2 regions of the Marinobacter sp. JSM 1782161 genome follow, and region 2 is predicted to be linked to the other one. Evidence: predicted binding sites of a transcription regulator. Region 2 holds the regulator's gene; the other holds the start of a gene.

Region 1 (7,044 bases), on a different contig from region 2:
CAGGTGCCCCTGTTCCCGTAGCAGGGCCAGCGGATGGCGCTGCAGGGTCAGCCCCTGGCTGTCGTAGTCCTCCAGGATGTTCTGGCCTTCCGAAGGCTCGGGCATGCGCACGCGGTCGCCAGGGACGGCGGGGGCTGACCCGTGCTCCGGTGAGATGCGGTAGGCCGGCGCATCCTCCTGCGCGAATAATGGCGCCGGAGCGTCGTATTCGAGGATATCCCAGCGAGCCTGGTGGCGGTTGTCGCTGAAGCCCTGCAGGGCGCCGGCGCTGGCCAGGCACTCCAGGTCCCGGTTGTCGAGGCCGGCCCGGTGGCGGATCTGCTCGATGGACGCGTAGCCGGCTGCCGGACGCGCGTCGACCAGCCGATGAGCTCCTGCCTGGCTGAGGCCCTTTACGATCCGCAGGCCCAGACGCAGATGCTTGTAGCCGTGTTCCAGGGTGTGATCCCAGTGGCTGTGGTTGACGTCGATAGGCTGAACCGGCACACGGTGACGTCGGGCGTCCTGGATCAACTGCGACGGTGAGTAGAATCCCATTGGCTGGCTGTTGAGCAGCGCGCAATAAAAGATGGGTGCATGGTGTCGTTTGATCCAGGCGGACACGTAAACCAGCAGGGCGAAGCTGGCGGCATGGGATTCCGGGAAGCCGTAGCCGCCGAAGCCGCTCAGTTGCGTGTAGATTTTTTCGGCAAAGGTATCGGTGTGGCCCTTGGCGCGCATGCCGTTGATCAGCTTCTCCCTGAACGGGGTGAGATCCCCGTCGGATTTCCAGGCGGCCATGGCCCGGCGTAGCTTGTCGGCCTCGCTGCCGGAGAAGTCCGCCGCCACCATGGCCAGCTTGATGGCCTGCTCCTGGAAGATGGGGACGCCCTCGGTTCGCTTGAGGACGGCTTCGATCTCCGGGTCCTGGCCGTAGTCGGGGTCTTCCAGCCTGTTCCGGCGCTTCAGGAAGGGATGCACCATATCCCCCTGGATCGGGCCCGGGCGGACGATGGCGACCTGGATGACCAGGTCGTAGTATGTTCGCGGCCTGAGCCGGGGCAGCATGTTGATCTGGGCGCGGGACTCCACCTGGAAAACGCCGATGCTGTCGCCGCTGCAGAGCATGTCGTACACCCGCTTGTCTTCCGTGGGGATGTCGGCCATTCCGAGTGCGCGATCCGTCTTGCGGCCAATCAGGTCGAGCGCCTTGCGTATGGCGGACAGCATGCCCAGCGCCAGCACGTCCACCTTCATCAGGTTCAGGCTTTCCAGATCTTCCTTGTCCCACTGGATTACCGTGCGGTCCGGCATGCTGGCGTTTTCGACCGGCACCAGCTCCGCCAGGGCTCCCTCGCTGATAACGAAACCGCCCACATGCTGGGACAGGTGGCGGGGAAACCCGATCAGCGTCTTCACCAGCGTCAGGAACTGTTCCACAGCCCGTGCGGATTTCGCCAGGCCTTTCTGCAGCAGTTGTTCCCGCCAGTCCTGTTCCCGGTCGCGCCAGTCCACGTTGCCAATCATCTGTTCCAGCAGGTGCAGGTCGAAACCCAGCGCCTTGCCCACATCGCGGATGGCGCTGCGCTGACGGTAGCGGATCACGGTGGCCGCCAGGGCGGCGCGCTCGCGGCCGTAGCGCCGGTAGATGTACTGGATCACTTCCTCGCGCCGCTCGTGCTCGAAGTCCACGTCGATGTCCGGCGGCTCGTCCCGGTCCGCTGAGATGAAGCGCTCGAAGAGGAGTTCCACCTGTGACGGATCGACGGCGGTGATGCCCAGGCAGTAGCAGACCACGGAGTTGGCGGATGACCCGCGGCCCTGGCACAGGATGCCCTGGCGTCGGGCGAACGCCACGATGTCGTGGATGGTCAGGAAGTAGGGCTCGTAGGCTTTCTCCCGGATCAGCGTCAGCTCTTTCTCCACCAGCGCCCGCTTGTCCGCGGGAATACCGTCGGGGAAGCGCCAGCGAATGCCACGCTCGGTGAGTTCGCGCAGGTAGCTTTGCGGTGTATGGCCCTCCGGTACCACCTCCGGTGGATACTGGTAGCGCAGCTCGGCGGGGCTGAAGGTGCACTGGTCGGCAATGATCCGGCTCTGCTCGATCCAGGCGTCCGGGAACAGTTTGCGCAGGGTATCGATCGGACGCAGGTAGCGCTCGCCGTTGGCAAACAGGCGATGCCCCGCCTCGGCGACGGTGCAGCCGTGGCGTACGGCGGTCAGCACATCCTGCAGCGGTTGCCGGCCGCGCTGGTGCATGTGGACGTTGCCGGTGGCCACGACCGGCAGGTCCAGGCGACGGGCCAACTGGTGCCAGCCGGTCATGTTGTCTTCATCGCGGTCGGTCAGGGGGCGCTCGGCCATGATCCAGAGGCGGTCGGGGAAGTGTTGTTTCAGCCAGCGACCGACGTCGAGCTCGTTGGAGTCCACCACCGGCGCGGCTCCCCACAGGGCCAGGCACTCGTCCAGGGGGTGGGTGTCCAGATCGTCCCCGAGGAGCGTGTAGTGCCCTTTCTCGGCGCGGCGCCGGGCGCTGGTGATCAATTGGCAGAGCTGGCCGTAGCCGGTGCGGGTGCGGGCCAGCAGGACCAGCAGGCCGTCCGGCGATTGCAGGCGGAACTCGCTGCCGGTGATCAGCTTGACCGGGCTGTCCTTCAGGGCGGCAAAAGCGCGCGGCATGCCGGCCACCGAGCATTCGTCGGTGATGGCCAGCGCCCGGTAGCCGAGGCGGGCGGCTTCCCCGGCCAGTTCGTGCGGATGGGAAGCGCCGCGCAGGAAGCTGAAGTTGCTCAGGCAGTGGAGTTCCGCGTAGCTCATGGTTTTACCCGAACCAGCCGTGGATGAACCAGCCGCCGGTCACGTCCCGGAACAGCCAGCCGGTCTGGCCGCTGTGCAGCCGGGCGATGTAATAGTCGCGTTGGACGCGCTCGCCGTCCCACCAGCCGGCGCTGATGCGTTCGGGGCCGGCCAGCCAGAGTTGCGGCATTTCCTGTAGCGGCTGGGGCGCACGCAACAGCCACAGCGGTCGGCGTGGCAGGTCGCTGGCTGTTGCCGCCATGGCCCGCATTGGAGACGCGGTCCAGGCCTGCTCGGGGCGGTGGTCGGCCCGCAGGGTCGGCCGATGCAGGGCGTCTTCTCCCAGGCGCGCCTGCAGCCGGCTGAGCAGGTGCTGGCGGGCTTCGTCGCGGGCGTTGGGAGTGTCGCCGAACAGGTCGTCGCCGGTCGGCGCTTCCCGCCCGATAAAGCGCCGCACCTTGAGGGACAGGCCAATGGCTGGCGCCTCCAGGGTGTGCCGGTCCAGTTTCAGGTGCGCCAGGTCGAGAAAGGCGCTGGCACGGTGTTCCGGCGCGGTGGAGCGAAGCGGCAGAGAGGTGACCGGCTGACTGCGGTGACGGATTTCCAGTTGCAGTGTGTCGGTGTGCTGCTGGCGCCAGCGCAACTCCGTTTCCAGTTCCTGCAGGGCGCGCTGCAGGGGAAAGAGCAGGCCGCTGCTGTGTTCCACATCCTCGGCGAAATCCAGGCGGCGGTGAAAGTAGGGTGGGGGTTGCCAGTCTGACTGCGGATCAGCGGCCCGCCCCTCGATCTTCTGCAGCATCAGGCAGGTCTCCGGTCCCAGGCGCCGGGCCAGCTCCCGATCAGGCAGGGTGAGCACCTGCCCCAGAGTGTGCAGGCCCATGCGCTGCAGGCGTTCGATGGTTCGCTCGTCCAGGTCGGTGTGGCCGATGTCTAGGCTATCCAGGGAGTGCCGCAGGCGCCGGGTGTCATCGGTGCAGTGCCCGCTGTTGCTGCGCGCCAGTAGGCGGGCGCCCAGGGGCGTGCTACCGCAGGCCAGCTGGGCACTCAGGTGGCGTCGGCCCAGCTCCGCTTCCAGGGTGCGCCACAGATTGTCCAGGCCGCCGTGCAGGCGACGCAGGCTGCCGGCCTCGACCAGGAGGCCGTCCGGTGGGTAGAGGCTGATGCGGGCGGCCTGGCGGTAGAGCCAGGCAGCTTGCTGCTCCAGAACCCGGGCCTGCTCTTCCATGTCGGCGGGAATCAGTTGCAGGCCGTCCGCCAGGGCGCTGGCGGTCTGGGGGCTCTGGCCAATCGTTACGCCCGCCCGGGCGGCTTCCGGGTTGAGCTGGGTGACCCGTGGCGGGTATCCGCTGACCAGTGCCATGGGGCGGGGCGAGGTCTCGCTCTGGCTGAAATGCTCCAGCAACAGGTGGGGAAAGTGCAGGTAAAGCCACAGCATGCCGGATCTCAGTGCGGTTGGGGCCAGGGGCCGCGGATGACGTTGCCAGGCAGGGCTTCGGCATCCTGTGCCGGAGCCACTGGCGCCAGGGGCAGGGTGAGGCCGTCGACGGGCCAGCCGCCACGGCGTTTGAGGATATTCGCCTGCAACTGGCCGTTCGCCAGGGGGGTCAGCTGCAGGCGCAGGGCAGCGGGGGAGGACTGGTCGGCATAGCGCGCGTCCCGGAACAGGACGCACAGATTATCGCCCGCTTCGGCGGCCAACTGGATTCGGCGGATGTCGCTGCGCCTGGCGGTATCGAGCCAGATCATGGCCAGGCCGGTGGTGTGCGAGCGCAGGCAGTTCTCCAGGGCCCAGAGCCGGTCCTCCCGGCTTTGGGTCTGCATACTCACCACCTGGTTCAGCTCCACCTGCGCCCGGGCCAGGGCCGGTGCGTAGGGTGTGTGGGGCGGGTCGATCCAGAATACGGTCTGCCCGGCACGGGACAGGCGGCACAGGGCCGGCAGCAGCAGGCGCAGTTCGCCAATGCCGGGGGCGGGGGTCAGGCATTCAATCAGGGCGCCACGGGGCCAACCGCCGCCGGGCAGTTGCGCGTCGAGCGCGGCAAAGCCGGTGCTCTCCGCTGCCGCACCCAGGACCTGCTGGTGGCGGCTGGCCTGCCAGATGCGGGCGTTGTCGAGTAGCTGGTCGAGGATCTCGCGCATGCGTGTCTCTCTGCGATACTGTTTATTTATACAGTATAGGTTGAGGGTGGTCGTTTGCAAAGAGTGGGATGGCTTGCAAGGGGGTTGACCTGTTTCGGGGTGGGGCGCAGGCTGTGACTGACCATTCCGGACCAAGGAGGAAGTCATGTCAGAGTTGAAATCCGAGTCCTGCGAAGCCTGTCGTGCCGATGCGCCCGAGGTCACCGGCAAGGAGCTCGATACCCTCAGCGCCGACCTGCCGGATTGGGTGGTGGTGACCCGGGATGGCGAGCGGCAGCTTGAGCGGGTATTCCGCTTCAGGAATTTCGCCGAGGCATTGGCGTTCACCAACAAGGTGGGCGAGTTGGCCGAGTCGGAGGGGCATCATCCGGCCCTGCTGACCGAGTACGGCAAGGTCACGGTTCACTGGTGGACCCACAAGATCGGCGGCCTGCATCGCAACGACTTCATCATGGCCGCTCGTACCGACGACCTGGCGCACTGAGTCTCGGTAATTCCCGCCGGACCGGTGGCTTACGCCGGCCCGGACAATCCGTTATCATGCGGCGTTTCGCTGGAAAGCGGCCGTGCCGCCGTTTTCCGTCTCCGAGATTGAATGAGAGGCTGCCTGCGGGCTTCCGGCGGCGGCCTTTCCGGATGGCTGTGATAACGCATGGAACATACATATCGTCTGGTGATTTCCTGTCCTGACCGGGTTGGCATCGTGGCCAAGGTCAGTAACTTCCTGACTACCTACAACGGCTGGATCACCGAGGCCAGCCACCACGCCGACAACCAGGCCGGCTGGTTCTTTATGCGGCACGAGATCAAGGCCAGTTCCATTCCCTTCGGCCTGGATCAGTTCCGCGCCGCCTTCGAGCCGATTGCCCGGGAATTCGACATGACCTGGCATGTGGCGGATTCCGCCGAGCCCAAGAAGGTTGTGCTGATGTGCTCCAAGGAGTCTCACTGTCTGGCGGACCTGCTGCACCGCTGGCACAGCAAGGAGCTGAACGCGGAAATCGTGGCGGTGATCTCCAACCACGACGACCTGCGCCGCATGGTGGAGTGGCACGATATTCCCTATCACCACGTACCGGTGACCAGGGACAACAAGCCCGAAGCCTTCGCCGAGGTGAATAATCTGTTCGCCCACTACGGCGCGGATGTGATCGTGCTGGCCCGCTACATGCAGATCCTGCCGCCGGAGGTGTGCGAGCAGTACGCCGGCAAGGTGATCAATATCCATCACAGCTTCCTGCCGTCGTTCGCCGGCGCGCGTCCTTACCACCAGGCTTACAGTCGCGGGGTCAAGCTGATTGGCGCCACCTGCCACTACGTGACCCAGGACCTGGACGAGGGGCCAATCATCGAGCAGGACGTCATTCGCGTCAGCCACAGCGACACCATTGAGGACATGGTGCGACTGGGCAAGGATGTCGAGAAGAATGTGCTGGCCCGAGGCTTGCGTTCGCACATTGAGGACCGCGTCATCACTCACGAGAACAAGACCGTCGTTTTCACCTGAACGCAGGTTTGATCCGGAGGTCGCCCGACCTCCGGAAAGCTGACTTCCTTCCTTCATTTAGACGGCATTTCGATGTCACCCCGGGGCCTCGATTGTGGTATCATCGACGGCTTATAAATCCGCCCTGGGGAGCCTCTCACGTGCGAGAGGGGCCATGTTTCCCCGGCGAATAAAGCAGCGTCCGGCAAGGTCGTTTCCGGTGGCCGAAGAAGCCAGTCCGGAAAGCCAGTGTCCGGGAAGCGGAGCCAATGCCGATTCCCGCAAGGACGACTTCCAGCAAACGCAAAGGAATCCTTCTCGATGGGTGAATTAGCCAAAGAGATCCTGCCCGTAAATATTGAAGACGAGCTGAAACAGTCCTATCTCGATTACGCCATGAGCGTGATCGTCGGGCGGGCCCTGCCCGATGTCCGCGACGGCCTCAAGCCGGTTCACCGTCGTGTCCTGTTCGCGATGTCGGAGCTGAACAACGACTGGAACAAGGCCTACAAGAAATCCGCCCGTGTGGTGGGTGACGTCATCGGTAAATACCACCCGCATGGCGATTCCGCGGTTTACGACACCATCGTGCGGATGGCTCAGCCGTTTTCCATGCGCTACCCGCTGGTAGACGGCCAGGGTAA
Region 2 (7,044 bases):
GTTGCGCTACGACCTGGGACGCTATTTCTACCTGGAGGCGGCCAGTGGTCTGGCCGCCTCGCTGGACCTGTTCTATACGCGGGACTTCTGATCGCCGTGCGAGCCGATCATCAGTCGATCTCGAAGGTCGCGCTGACCGACACGGCGATCTCGCGCTCGCCGACCTCGGTGACCGGGCCGTCACCCTTGGCGCGGGCTTCCATCATCATGACCTGCGGACGAGGGCTGCCGTGGGTGGACAGGGTTTTCACTTCGCCACAGCTCTGGCCCAGCCGCTGGGCAATGAACTGGCACTGGTCGCGGGCATCGTCGATGGCCTTGCCCAGGGCTTCGCGCTCCAGTCTGGCCTGGTTGGAATGGAAGAAACTGTTGTCGTTGACGTTGTACTCCAGGCCACTGTCCTGGGCCGCCTGGAGCACCGGGTTCAGGGAATCCAGTGCAGGCAGGGTGAAGCTGACTGACTGGGTGGCGACGCTGTGACGCTTGGGTGGTTCGTCGCTGTCCCGTTCCACCGGAAGCTGGCGGCTGTAGAGGTTCAGTGTGGCGGTGTCGTATTTGTCCAACTGGTTGCGGTAGGCGCTGATGTTGTTCTCCCAGGCGTCGATCTTGTCCTCCACGGTGTGGATGGCGGCCTGGGAATCGGCGCTCTCGCCGCGGGCGGTGAACTGCAGACGAACGCTGTCGGGCGTATACTGCACCTTGCCCTCGCCGGTAACGCTGACTTCTCCTGCGGCGGCCAGTGAGGGCAGCAGCACGGCGGCGAATGCCAGGGACTTGAGGCCCGTACGGGATGAACGGAGCGGGGTTATTGGCATGCGGGTCTTCCTTGTGGTTGTCGGTTGGTTTTCCCTTCGGGAATCATGGTGCTAACGGACACGGATATCGGGAGTAAGTTTCATGCTGGTCCATGAACAACAGGTCAGGTTGACGCCTCGCGAACAGCGCGTGCTGTGGGAATTGACCGGCGCCGATCCGTCGACGATCCGCACGCGCGAGGATCTGCGCCAGTTCGTGGAGCGCCACCTTGACGGCAATGAACAGGAGCCGGAACGCCTGCGCCAGCTCAAGGCGGTCCTGGCCAAATACCTGGCGGCGATCTGACCAGGCGCTGATCGACACGGTGCTGCGGGTGCCGGCGACGTTCAGACCGGACGGCGAACGGAGCACTTGCTCACCGGGCCGCGTCACAGGGCGCTGCCCTCACTCTGTCCCAGGCGCCGCAGCTTCTGTTGCCGGGCCGCGTGCACGAAGCACTCGAAAATCCGCCGGTGCAACGGGTGATACAGCAAGTATTCCGGATGCCACTGGACACCCAACAGCCATTGCCCTTCCTCGCTCTCCACCGCCTGCACAAAATAGTCGTTGTCGAGGGCGACCACCCGCAGACCGCGTCCCAGCCGCTTGATCGCCTGGCTGTGAATGCGGTTGGCTCCAATGGTGGGCCCCAGCATGATCTGGCCCAGCAGGCTGCCCTGGACCAGGCGAACGGTCTGCAGCGGCAGCAGCAGCGGTCGGTGCCGGGTATTGACCCGCAGCGGCGTGACGTTCTGGCACAGGGAGCCGCCGCGGAACACGTTGATCAGCTGCGCCCCCCGGCAGATACCCAACACCGGCAGGTGCAGGCGCTCGGTTTCCGCCAGCAGGCGCCAGTCGGTCTCGTCCCGCAGTCGGTCGTATCGGGCTCGTACTTCGGGCGTCTGGCCGAACCGGTCGGGATGGACGTGGGTGCCGCCGGACAGGATCAGCCCGTCCAGCATGGACACGTCCACCCGCGAGCCCGGGCGAATGAACAGCGGACGCGCACCGAACAGTCTCAGCCCCAGGCGCATCAGGCGATGGGGCAGGCGCTGTCGCGACGGGCCGCTGATGCCGATGGTCAAGCCAGGTTCTGAGCCAGCCATTCCTCGCAGCGGTCCTTCCAGCTGGTGGTCAGGTTGCGGAAGCTGAACTTGCGGCTTTCGCGGTAGGCGGCCATCAGGTCCTGCAGCCGTTTTGCGTCCGCTGCCAGTTCCTCGACCACCACCCAGTCGTTCCACACGTCGGAGAAGTGCCAGCGCGGGTTGTCGATGTCGCAGTCAGGCAGGCGGTAGTGCAGGGTCGGGCGGGCCTTGATGCGTTCGTCGTCGACGTACTGTCGCAGCAGGTCGTCGTCGAGGTGGGAGAACAGCGGCAGCAGGTCGAGCGCACGGTTGCGGGTCGGATTGTAGTGCAGGTAATCCTTCATCAGAGTGGCGCGGTCGGGCTGATAGTCCGGCTGCATGATCAGGTCCACGTAGTCCGTGTCCCAGGGTTCAATGTAGGTAGTGAACTTACGGCTGATATCCAACTGGTGACGCGATTTCAGCCACTCGTAGAGCGCGGCGAAAGCCCGCAGGTAGGCCAGCAGGGTGCCGCTTTCCAGGTTGGGCAGCTCCGGGTTGAGCTGCAGGCCGAAGGCGTAGATCAGCGCCTCGCGACTGCCTACGGCACCGGCGTCGCGCAGCTTGTTACAGAGTTCCTCCATGGTTTCCAGCTCCGACAGCGGCAGCGGCGGGCTGACGATCTCCAGCGGCACGATGCGTTCGGCCGCTGCGTCGATCACTTCCATGGCGTGGCCGCCGAGTTCGCGTATGGAGTCGGGCAGCCGGTCGTCCTGCAGGTCCAGGTCCTTGATCGGGTCGGAATCCAGCTCGATGGTGTATTCGCCCTGGGGCGTATCCAGGCGGGTGACGTAGCGGGATGTCAGGTGCGGCTCCCCTTTGAGCAGCTTGCCGCAGAGGCGGACGAGGCTGTCGTAGGAGAGCCCGGATATCTCGATCTCCACGCCGACGCGTCGTTCCTCGCCGTCCTGGTTGTTGAGGATGCTGGGCATCCGGCACGCCTGTTCCATTGTCATTTCGGCTCCTTGGTTGGGTTGGCCGCTGTGAGGTTCCTGTAGGCTTTGTCGCAGTTCGTTGTGGCCGCGTCAATCCCGGTGGTGATGTGGTTCAAGCAGGACCCGTGCCGGGACGATCCGGCCCGCCTGCCGAGGCGACGGCCGGATGCGCCATTCCACGCGCGTACTGTTACACTGATCGGCTCCATGCACCGGGATGGGAACATCATGCTGGAACAAAGCCTGAAACAGCTGCTGGGGCAGTACCGGCCCGAATCGCTGCTGGTCGCGGGGGAAACCGCCCGACATATTGGCGATGTCTGGGCTGAATACGCCGGTATCGAACTGACGGATGTCTCCGAAGCGCCCCTGGCGGTTGTTGAGCACCAGGAGGCCGTGGCGGATCTGGCATTGGTTACTGAACTGATGGGCCGTCTGTCCCACGAAGAAGCCCGGCAGTTCCTGGGCTGGCTGCGCAATGCCGGGGCGCGTCGTGTCGCGGTCAGTCTGACACCGGACGACGGCTGGACCTTCAGCGACATGGTCGCGCTTGCCTTCCATCGTCATGACCGTTTTGACGACGGTACCGAACTGTTCACCTACGACATCGAAACCTATAATCGCCCTCGGGAGTGGAACAACCCCCGGTATTGGGCCAACCCCGAGAATTGGGGGAAATACCGCTGGTAGCGGTACGCTTGCCGGCGCGATATTTTCAGCGACGTCGCGCCGGGTTAGGGTATCACCCACGAGGTCACAGATCAGAGTCTTTCCGGGAGGTTGCAATGGAAGAGCAATGTGTGAAAGCCCGTGTTTATGGACAGGTTCAGGGCGTTTTGTTTCGGGCCAGTACCCAGGAAAAGGCCAGGGCGCTGGGGCTGACCGGGTACGTGAAGAATCTGGAAGACGGCTCGGTCGAAGTCTTCGCCTGTGGCGATGAAGCGGCCGTAGAGTCCCTGGTTGAGTGGCTGCACAAGGGCCCCGACCGCGCCCGGGTGGACAAGGTGGACGTCGAGGGTATGGCCTACCGGCCCAGGAAGTCTTTCACGGTCAAGTAGTCGCGCGATGCGACGCCGTCCTGTCTCCAGTCTTTACACTGGATAAAATACTGTATATAGTCACTCGTACTGTATATAAAGACAGGTAAACGGCATGAAGCTGACACCGAGACAATCCCAGGTTCTGGACGTAATCCGCCGCTACGTGGACGACACGGGTTATCCCCCCACCCGGGCCGAAATCGCCAGGGAACTGGGGTTCAAGTCGGCCAACGCGGCTGAGGAACACTTGCGGGCGCTGGCCCGTAAAGGCGCAATCGAGATGGTGCCCGGCGCCAGCCGCGGCATCCGCCTGCCTGAAGCGGAAGAGGATCCCGGTTTGCCCATCGTGGGGCAGGTGGCGGCCGGTAGCCCGATCCTCGCGCAGGAACACATTGACGATTACTGTGCCCTGCAACCCACCTTCTTTTCCCCGTCTGCCGACTACCTGCTGCGTGTGCGCGGCATGAGCATGAAGGACATTGGCATTCTTGACGGCGACCTGCTGGCCGTCCACCGGACCCAGGACGTCCAGAACGGCCAGGTCGTCGTGGCCCGTGTAGGTGAGGAGGTGACCGTCAAGCGCTTCAAGCGTGAAGGGACCCACGTTTACCTGCTGCCGGAAAACGAGGAATTCCAGCCCATTGACGTTGATTTGACCGAGCAGGAACTGTTTATCGAAGGCTTGGGTGTCGGTGTGATCCGTCGGTCGGATATGCACTGACAGCCTGGCCCGTGCGACATTCGGAGGTGTCCCGTGGAGCAGCTCAGTTTTAACCAGACTCTTTCCCAGAATCCGGTGCCCGTGGCGCTGGCGGACCGATCGCTGAAGCGTCGGAGCCGTCTGGCCAGGCCGGTGGCGATCCACTCGCAGGAGCGCCCGCTTCGGGCTCCGGAAACGCCTGACGCTCCGGCTCGCGAGCCCCAGGGCAATGTGACCGAAATCATATTGCCGGAAGGTCAGGTCGAGAACATGCAGCTGCTGCTCCCCATGCTGACCCAGCTGAACCAGGAGCGTCGCTGGCTGGCCTGGATCGATCCTCCCCAGGCGTTGATGCAGAAGTGGCAGCAGACCCATGGCATTGTTGCCGGCGAGATTCTGGTCCTGCGCTCAAACGATCAGTTTGACGCCCAGGAATTGGCGGAGCGCGCGCTGCGGGCCGGTACCTGCCACGCGGTGGTGATGTGGACCGCAGGCACGCCGGGAACGGCCGCCATGGATCGCTTGCAGCAGGCCTCTGCCAAAGGGGAGAGCCACGGCGTGGTTCTGAGGCAGCGTTAGGCCGGGCGACTTTCCGGGCATCATGTCCGGGTAAGGCATTCGGTGAGGTCGTGTCAGGGCAGGCTGCGCCCTGATGGTTCATGCTCGGACGAGTTGTAACGCAGGGCACGTCGTCGTTGGATGGTGGGCGTCTGGATGACGTAAACGGCGGTGTGGTTCCCGGCCCGGCAAGACCTACTGCGCGGGTTGGTTCGTATTCACAGGCCGTCGTGGCCGGCCTGTAGAGATTGGCTGGTAAATGGATAACGCCGGCAGATAGCTGGCCTGGCCGTGGTGGTTCGGTGTGCCGACGATGGGAATGGACGACCGCGCCCGACGGCTCTCCCGCAGAAGCGTACTCGGCGCTCGAAATTCCCCTTCCATGATCATCATTCTTCGCCAAGCCATCCGACGTTGCTCGGAACCCTTCAAGTTAAGGCATTCTGCGGATGGCCGGCTTCCGCCGCCATAGACCGTCCTGTAGCGTCCGGCCCCTGGCGTGGGTATACGGTGTGGTCGACTAGTGCAGCGTGCGGGACTGGGAGGGAGCGGGTAGCTCCGCATCCTCGTCTTCCCAATCGATGGCGTGGGCAATGTCGCCCACCGCTTCGATACCGGCTGTCATCATGGCCTTTGCCACGGACAGGTCGCGATCTTCCATCATGTCACGCGCTTCCTGGGAGAAGGAGATGCGGACCAGAGGCGCCGAATCGTCATCGACCCGCTGCAGGGCAAAATCGCCATCGGGGAGTTCTACGATTTCCAGAATGGATGTGGACATAAATACAGCCTTTATCGGAAGGCTTTCGGCCTTCTCAATTCGATTCATTTTGGCGTTTGATGCCGTCGGTCCTCGTCAGGATCGAAAGCCTACCACTCTTCGTGCCTTTCCAGCACGCCGTCGATATAGCGGCGTATGGCTTCGGTCGTCTTGAGCAGTTCTGCCGGTGTACGGTCCGGTCCGGACTGGGCGGATACCGCGATCAGGTTGTCCTGGGCTTCCGCTTTCTTGCGGTCGACAGGGCGGGCCTGCTCGGCCAGTAGCCCATCAAGATGTTGCCACCAGGATCCTGGCTCAGTGGCCAGCGCGCGCAATTCCTCCACCTCGCGACAGGTGTAGTCAATGGCCTCTGCCAGGGCGTCGATGCTGTTCCTGGATGCAGGATTCACCTGATACAGGTCGGCAATCAGGGAGAGCAGGGCGCTCCGGGTTTCGGAGAGTAGCGCAACTCCACCCTGCAAGCTCGCTTCGCGACTGGTTGCCTGATCCTGCTCCTCGGCCAGACGAAACAGTGTATTGGCCAGGAATAGCTTCTGCCTGGTGAATGTGGGCCACTGTGACGCCATGAACGACTCCGCGGATCCGGTGGTTGAGCTGATGGGCCAGTCTAACAGATTCCGGTTTCGCTTGCCGTGTCCGTGGATGTGCGGGCGGCGTTGCGACGGTCTCCGCCGGGAAGCACAGGGAGAAGTGGCGGATGGGCTCCAGGGCGGGGCGGCCATTTGGTGAGGATTAACAACTTCCTACAATTAAACACTTGTTTAATTTGCAACGATCAGGCAAAAAGTCGCCTGCGCTGAACATACACATCTGTTTGGAGGGGCGATATCCCCGGGTATCGGCTCCTGATGCGGGAGGACGATTTGTTGGAATGTAATCACAAGGCGAAGCGCTCGGTCGCGACTTTGGGGCTGGTTTCCCTCCTTGGGCTGGCTGCCCCGTCCCTGGCCAGTGTCTCCGAGGACGAGGCCGCGCGCCTGGACCAGGATTTGACCCCGGTGGGGGCAGAGCGGGCCGGCAATGGCTCGGGTACGATCCCCGCGTGGGATGGCGGGCTCGCCGAACCACCGGCGACTTACCGGGAAGGCGAGATCGAAGCCGATCCGTTTCC

What was found. Region 2 encodes LexA, which represses DNA repair genes until DNA is damaged. Its sites were predicted from a motif close to CTGTNTNNNNANACAG; they were not measured.
Region 1: imuA (translesion DNA synthesis-associated protein ImuA) is a predicted target of LexA. The motif match lies at 4,933-4,948, and genes of this name have one in related genera.

What each region holds. Positions count from the first base shown of each region.
Region 1 covers NZ_WSSA01000002.1:90,926-97,969, forward strand. Annotated here, with positions in the region: gene GQB00_RS00420 (error-prone DNA polymerase) at 1-2,796, opposite strand, end outside; gene GQB00_RS00425 (Y-family DNA polymerase) at 2,801-4,210, opposite strand; gene imuA (translesion DNA synthesis-associated protein ImuA) at 4,219-4,914, opposite strand; gene GQB00_RS00435 (4a-hydroxytetrahydrobiopterin dehydratase) at 5,060-5,398, shown strand; gene purU (formyltetrahydrofolate deformylase) at 5,567-6,421, shown strand; gene gyrA (DNA gyrase subunit A) at 6,722-7,044, shown strand, end outside.
Region 2 covers NZ_WSSA01000003.1:107,348-114,391, reverse strand. Annotated here, with positions in the region: gene GQB00_RS13260 (translocation/assembly module TamB domain-containing protein) at 1-91, shown strand, start outside; gene GQB00_RS13255 (SIMPL domain-containing protein) at 111-815, opposite strand; gene GQB00_RS13250 (hypothetical protein) at 898-1,101, shown strand; gene GQB00_RS13245 (gamma-glutamyl-gamma-aminobutyrate hydrolase family protein) at 1,185-1,901, opposite strand; gene GQB00_RS13240 (amidoligase family protein) at 1,877-2,875, opposite strand; gene GQB00_RS13235 (DUF6231 family protein) at 2,936-3,544, shown strand; gene yccX (acylphosphatase) at 3,640-3,912, shown strand; gene lexA (transcriptional repressor LexA) at 4,007-4,615, shown strand; gene GQB00_RS13220 (cell division inhibitor SulA) at 4,649-5,173, shown strand; gene GQB00_RS13215 (hypothetical protein) at 5,673-5,933, opposite strand; gene GQB00_RS13210 (DUF6586 family protein) at 6,023-6,499, opposite strand; gene GQB00_RS13205 (DUF1329 domain-containing protein) at 6,839-7,044, shown strand, end outside.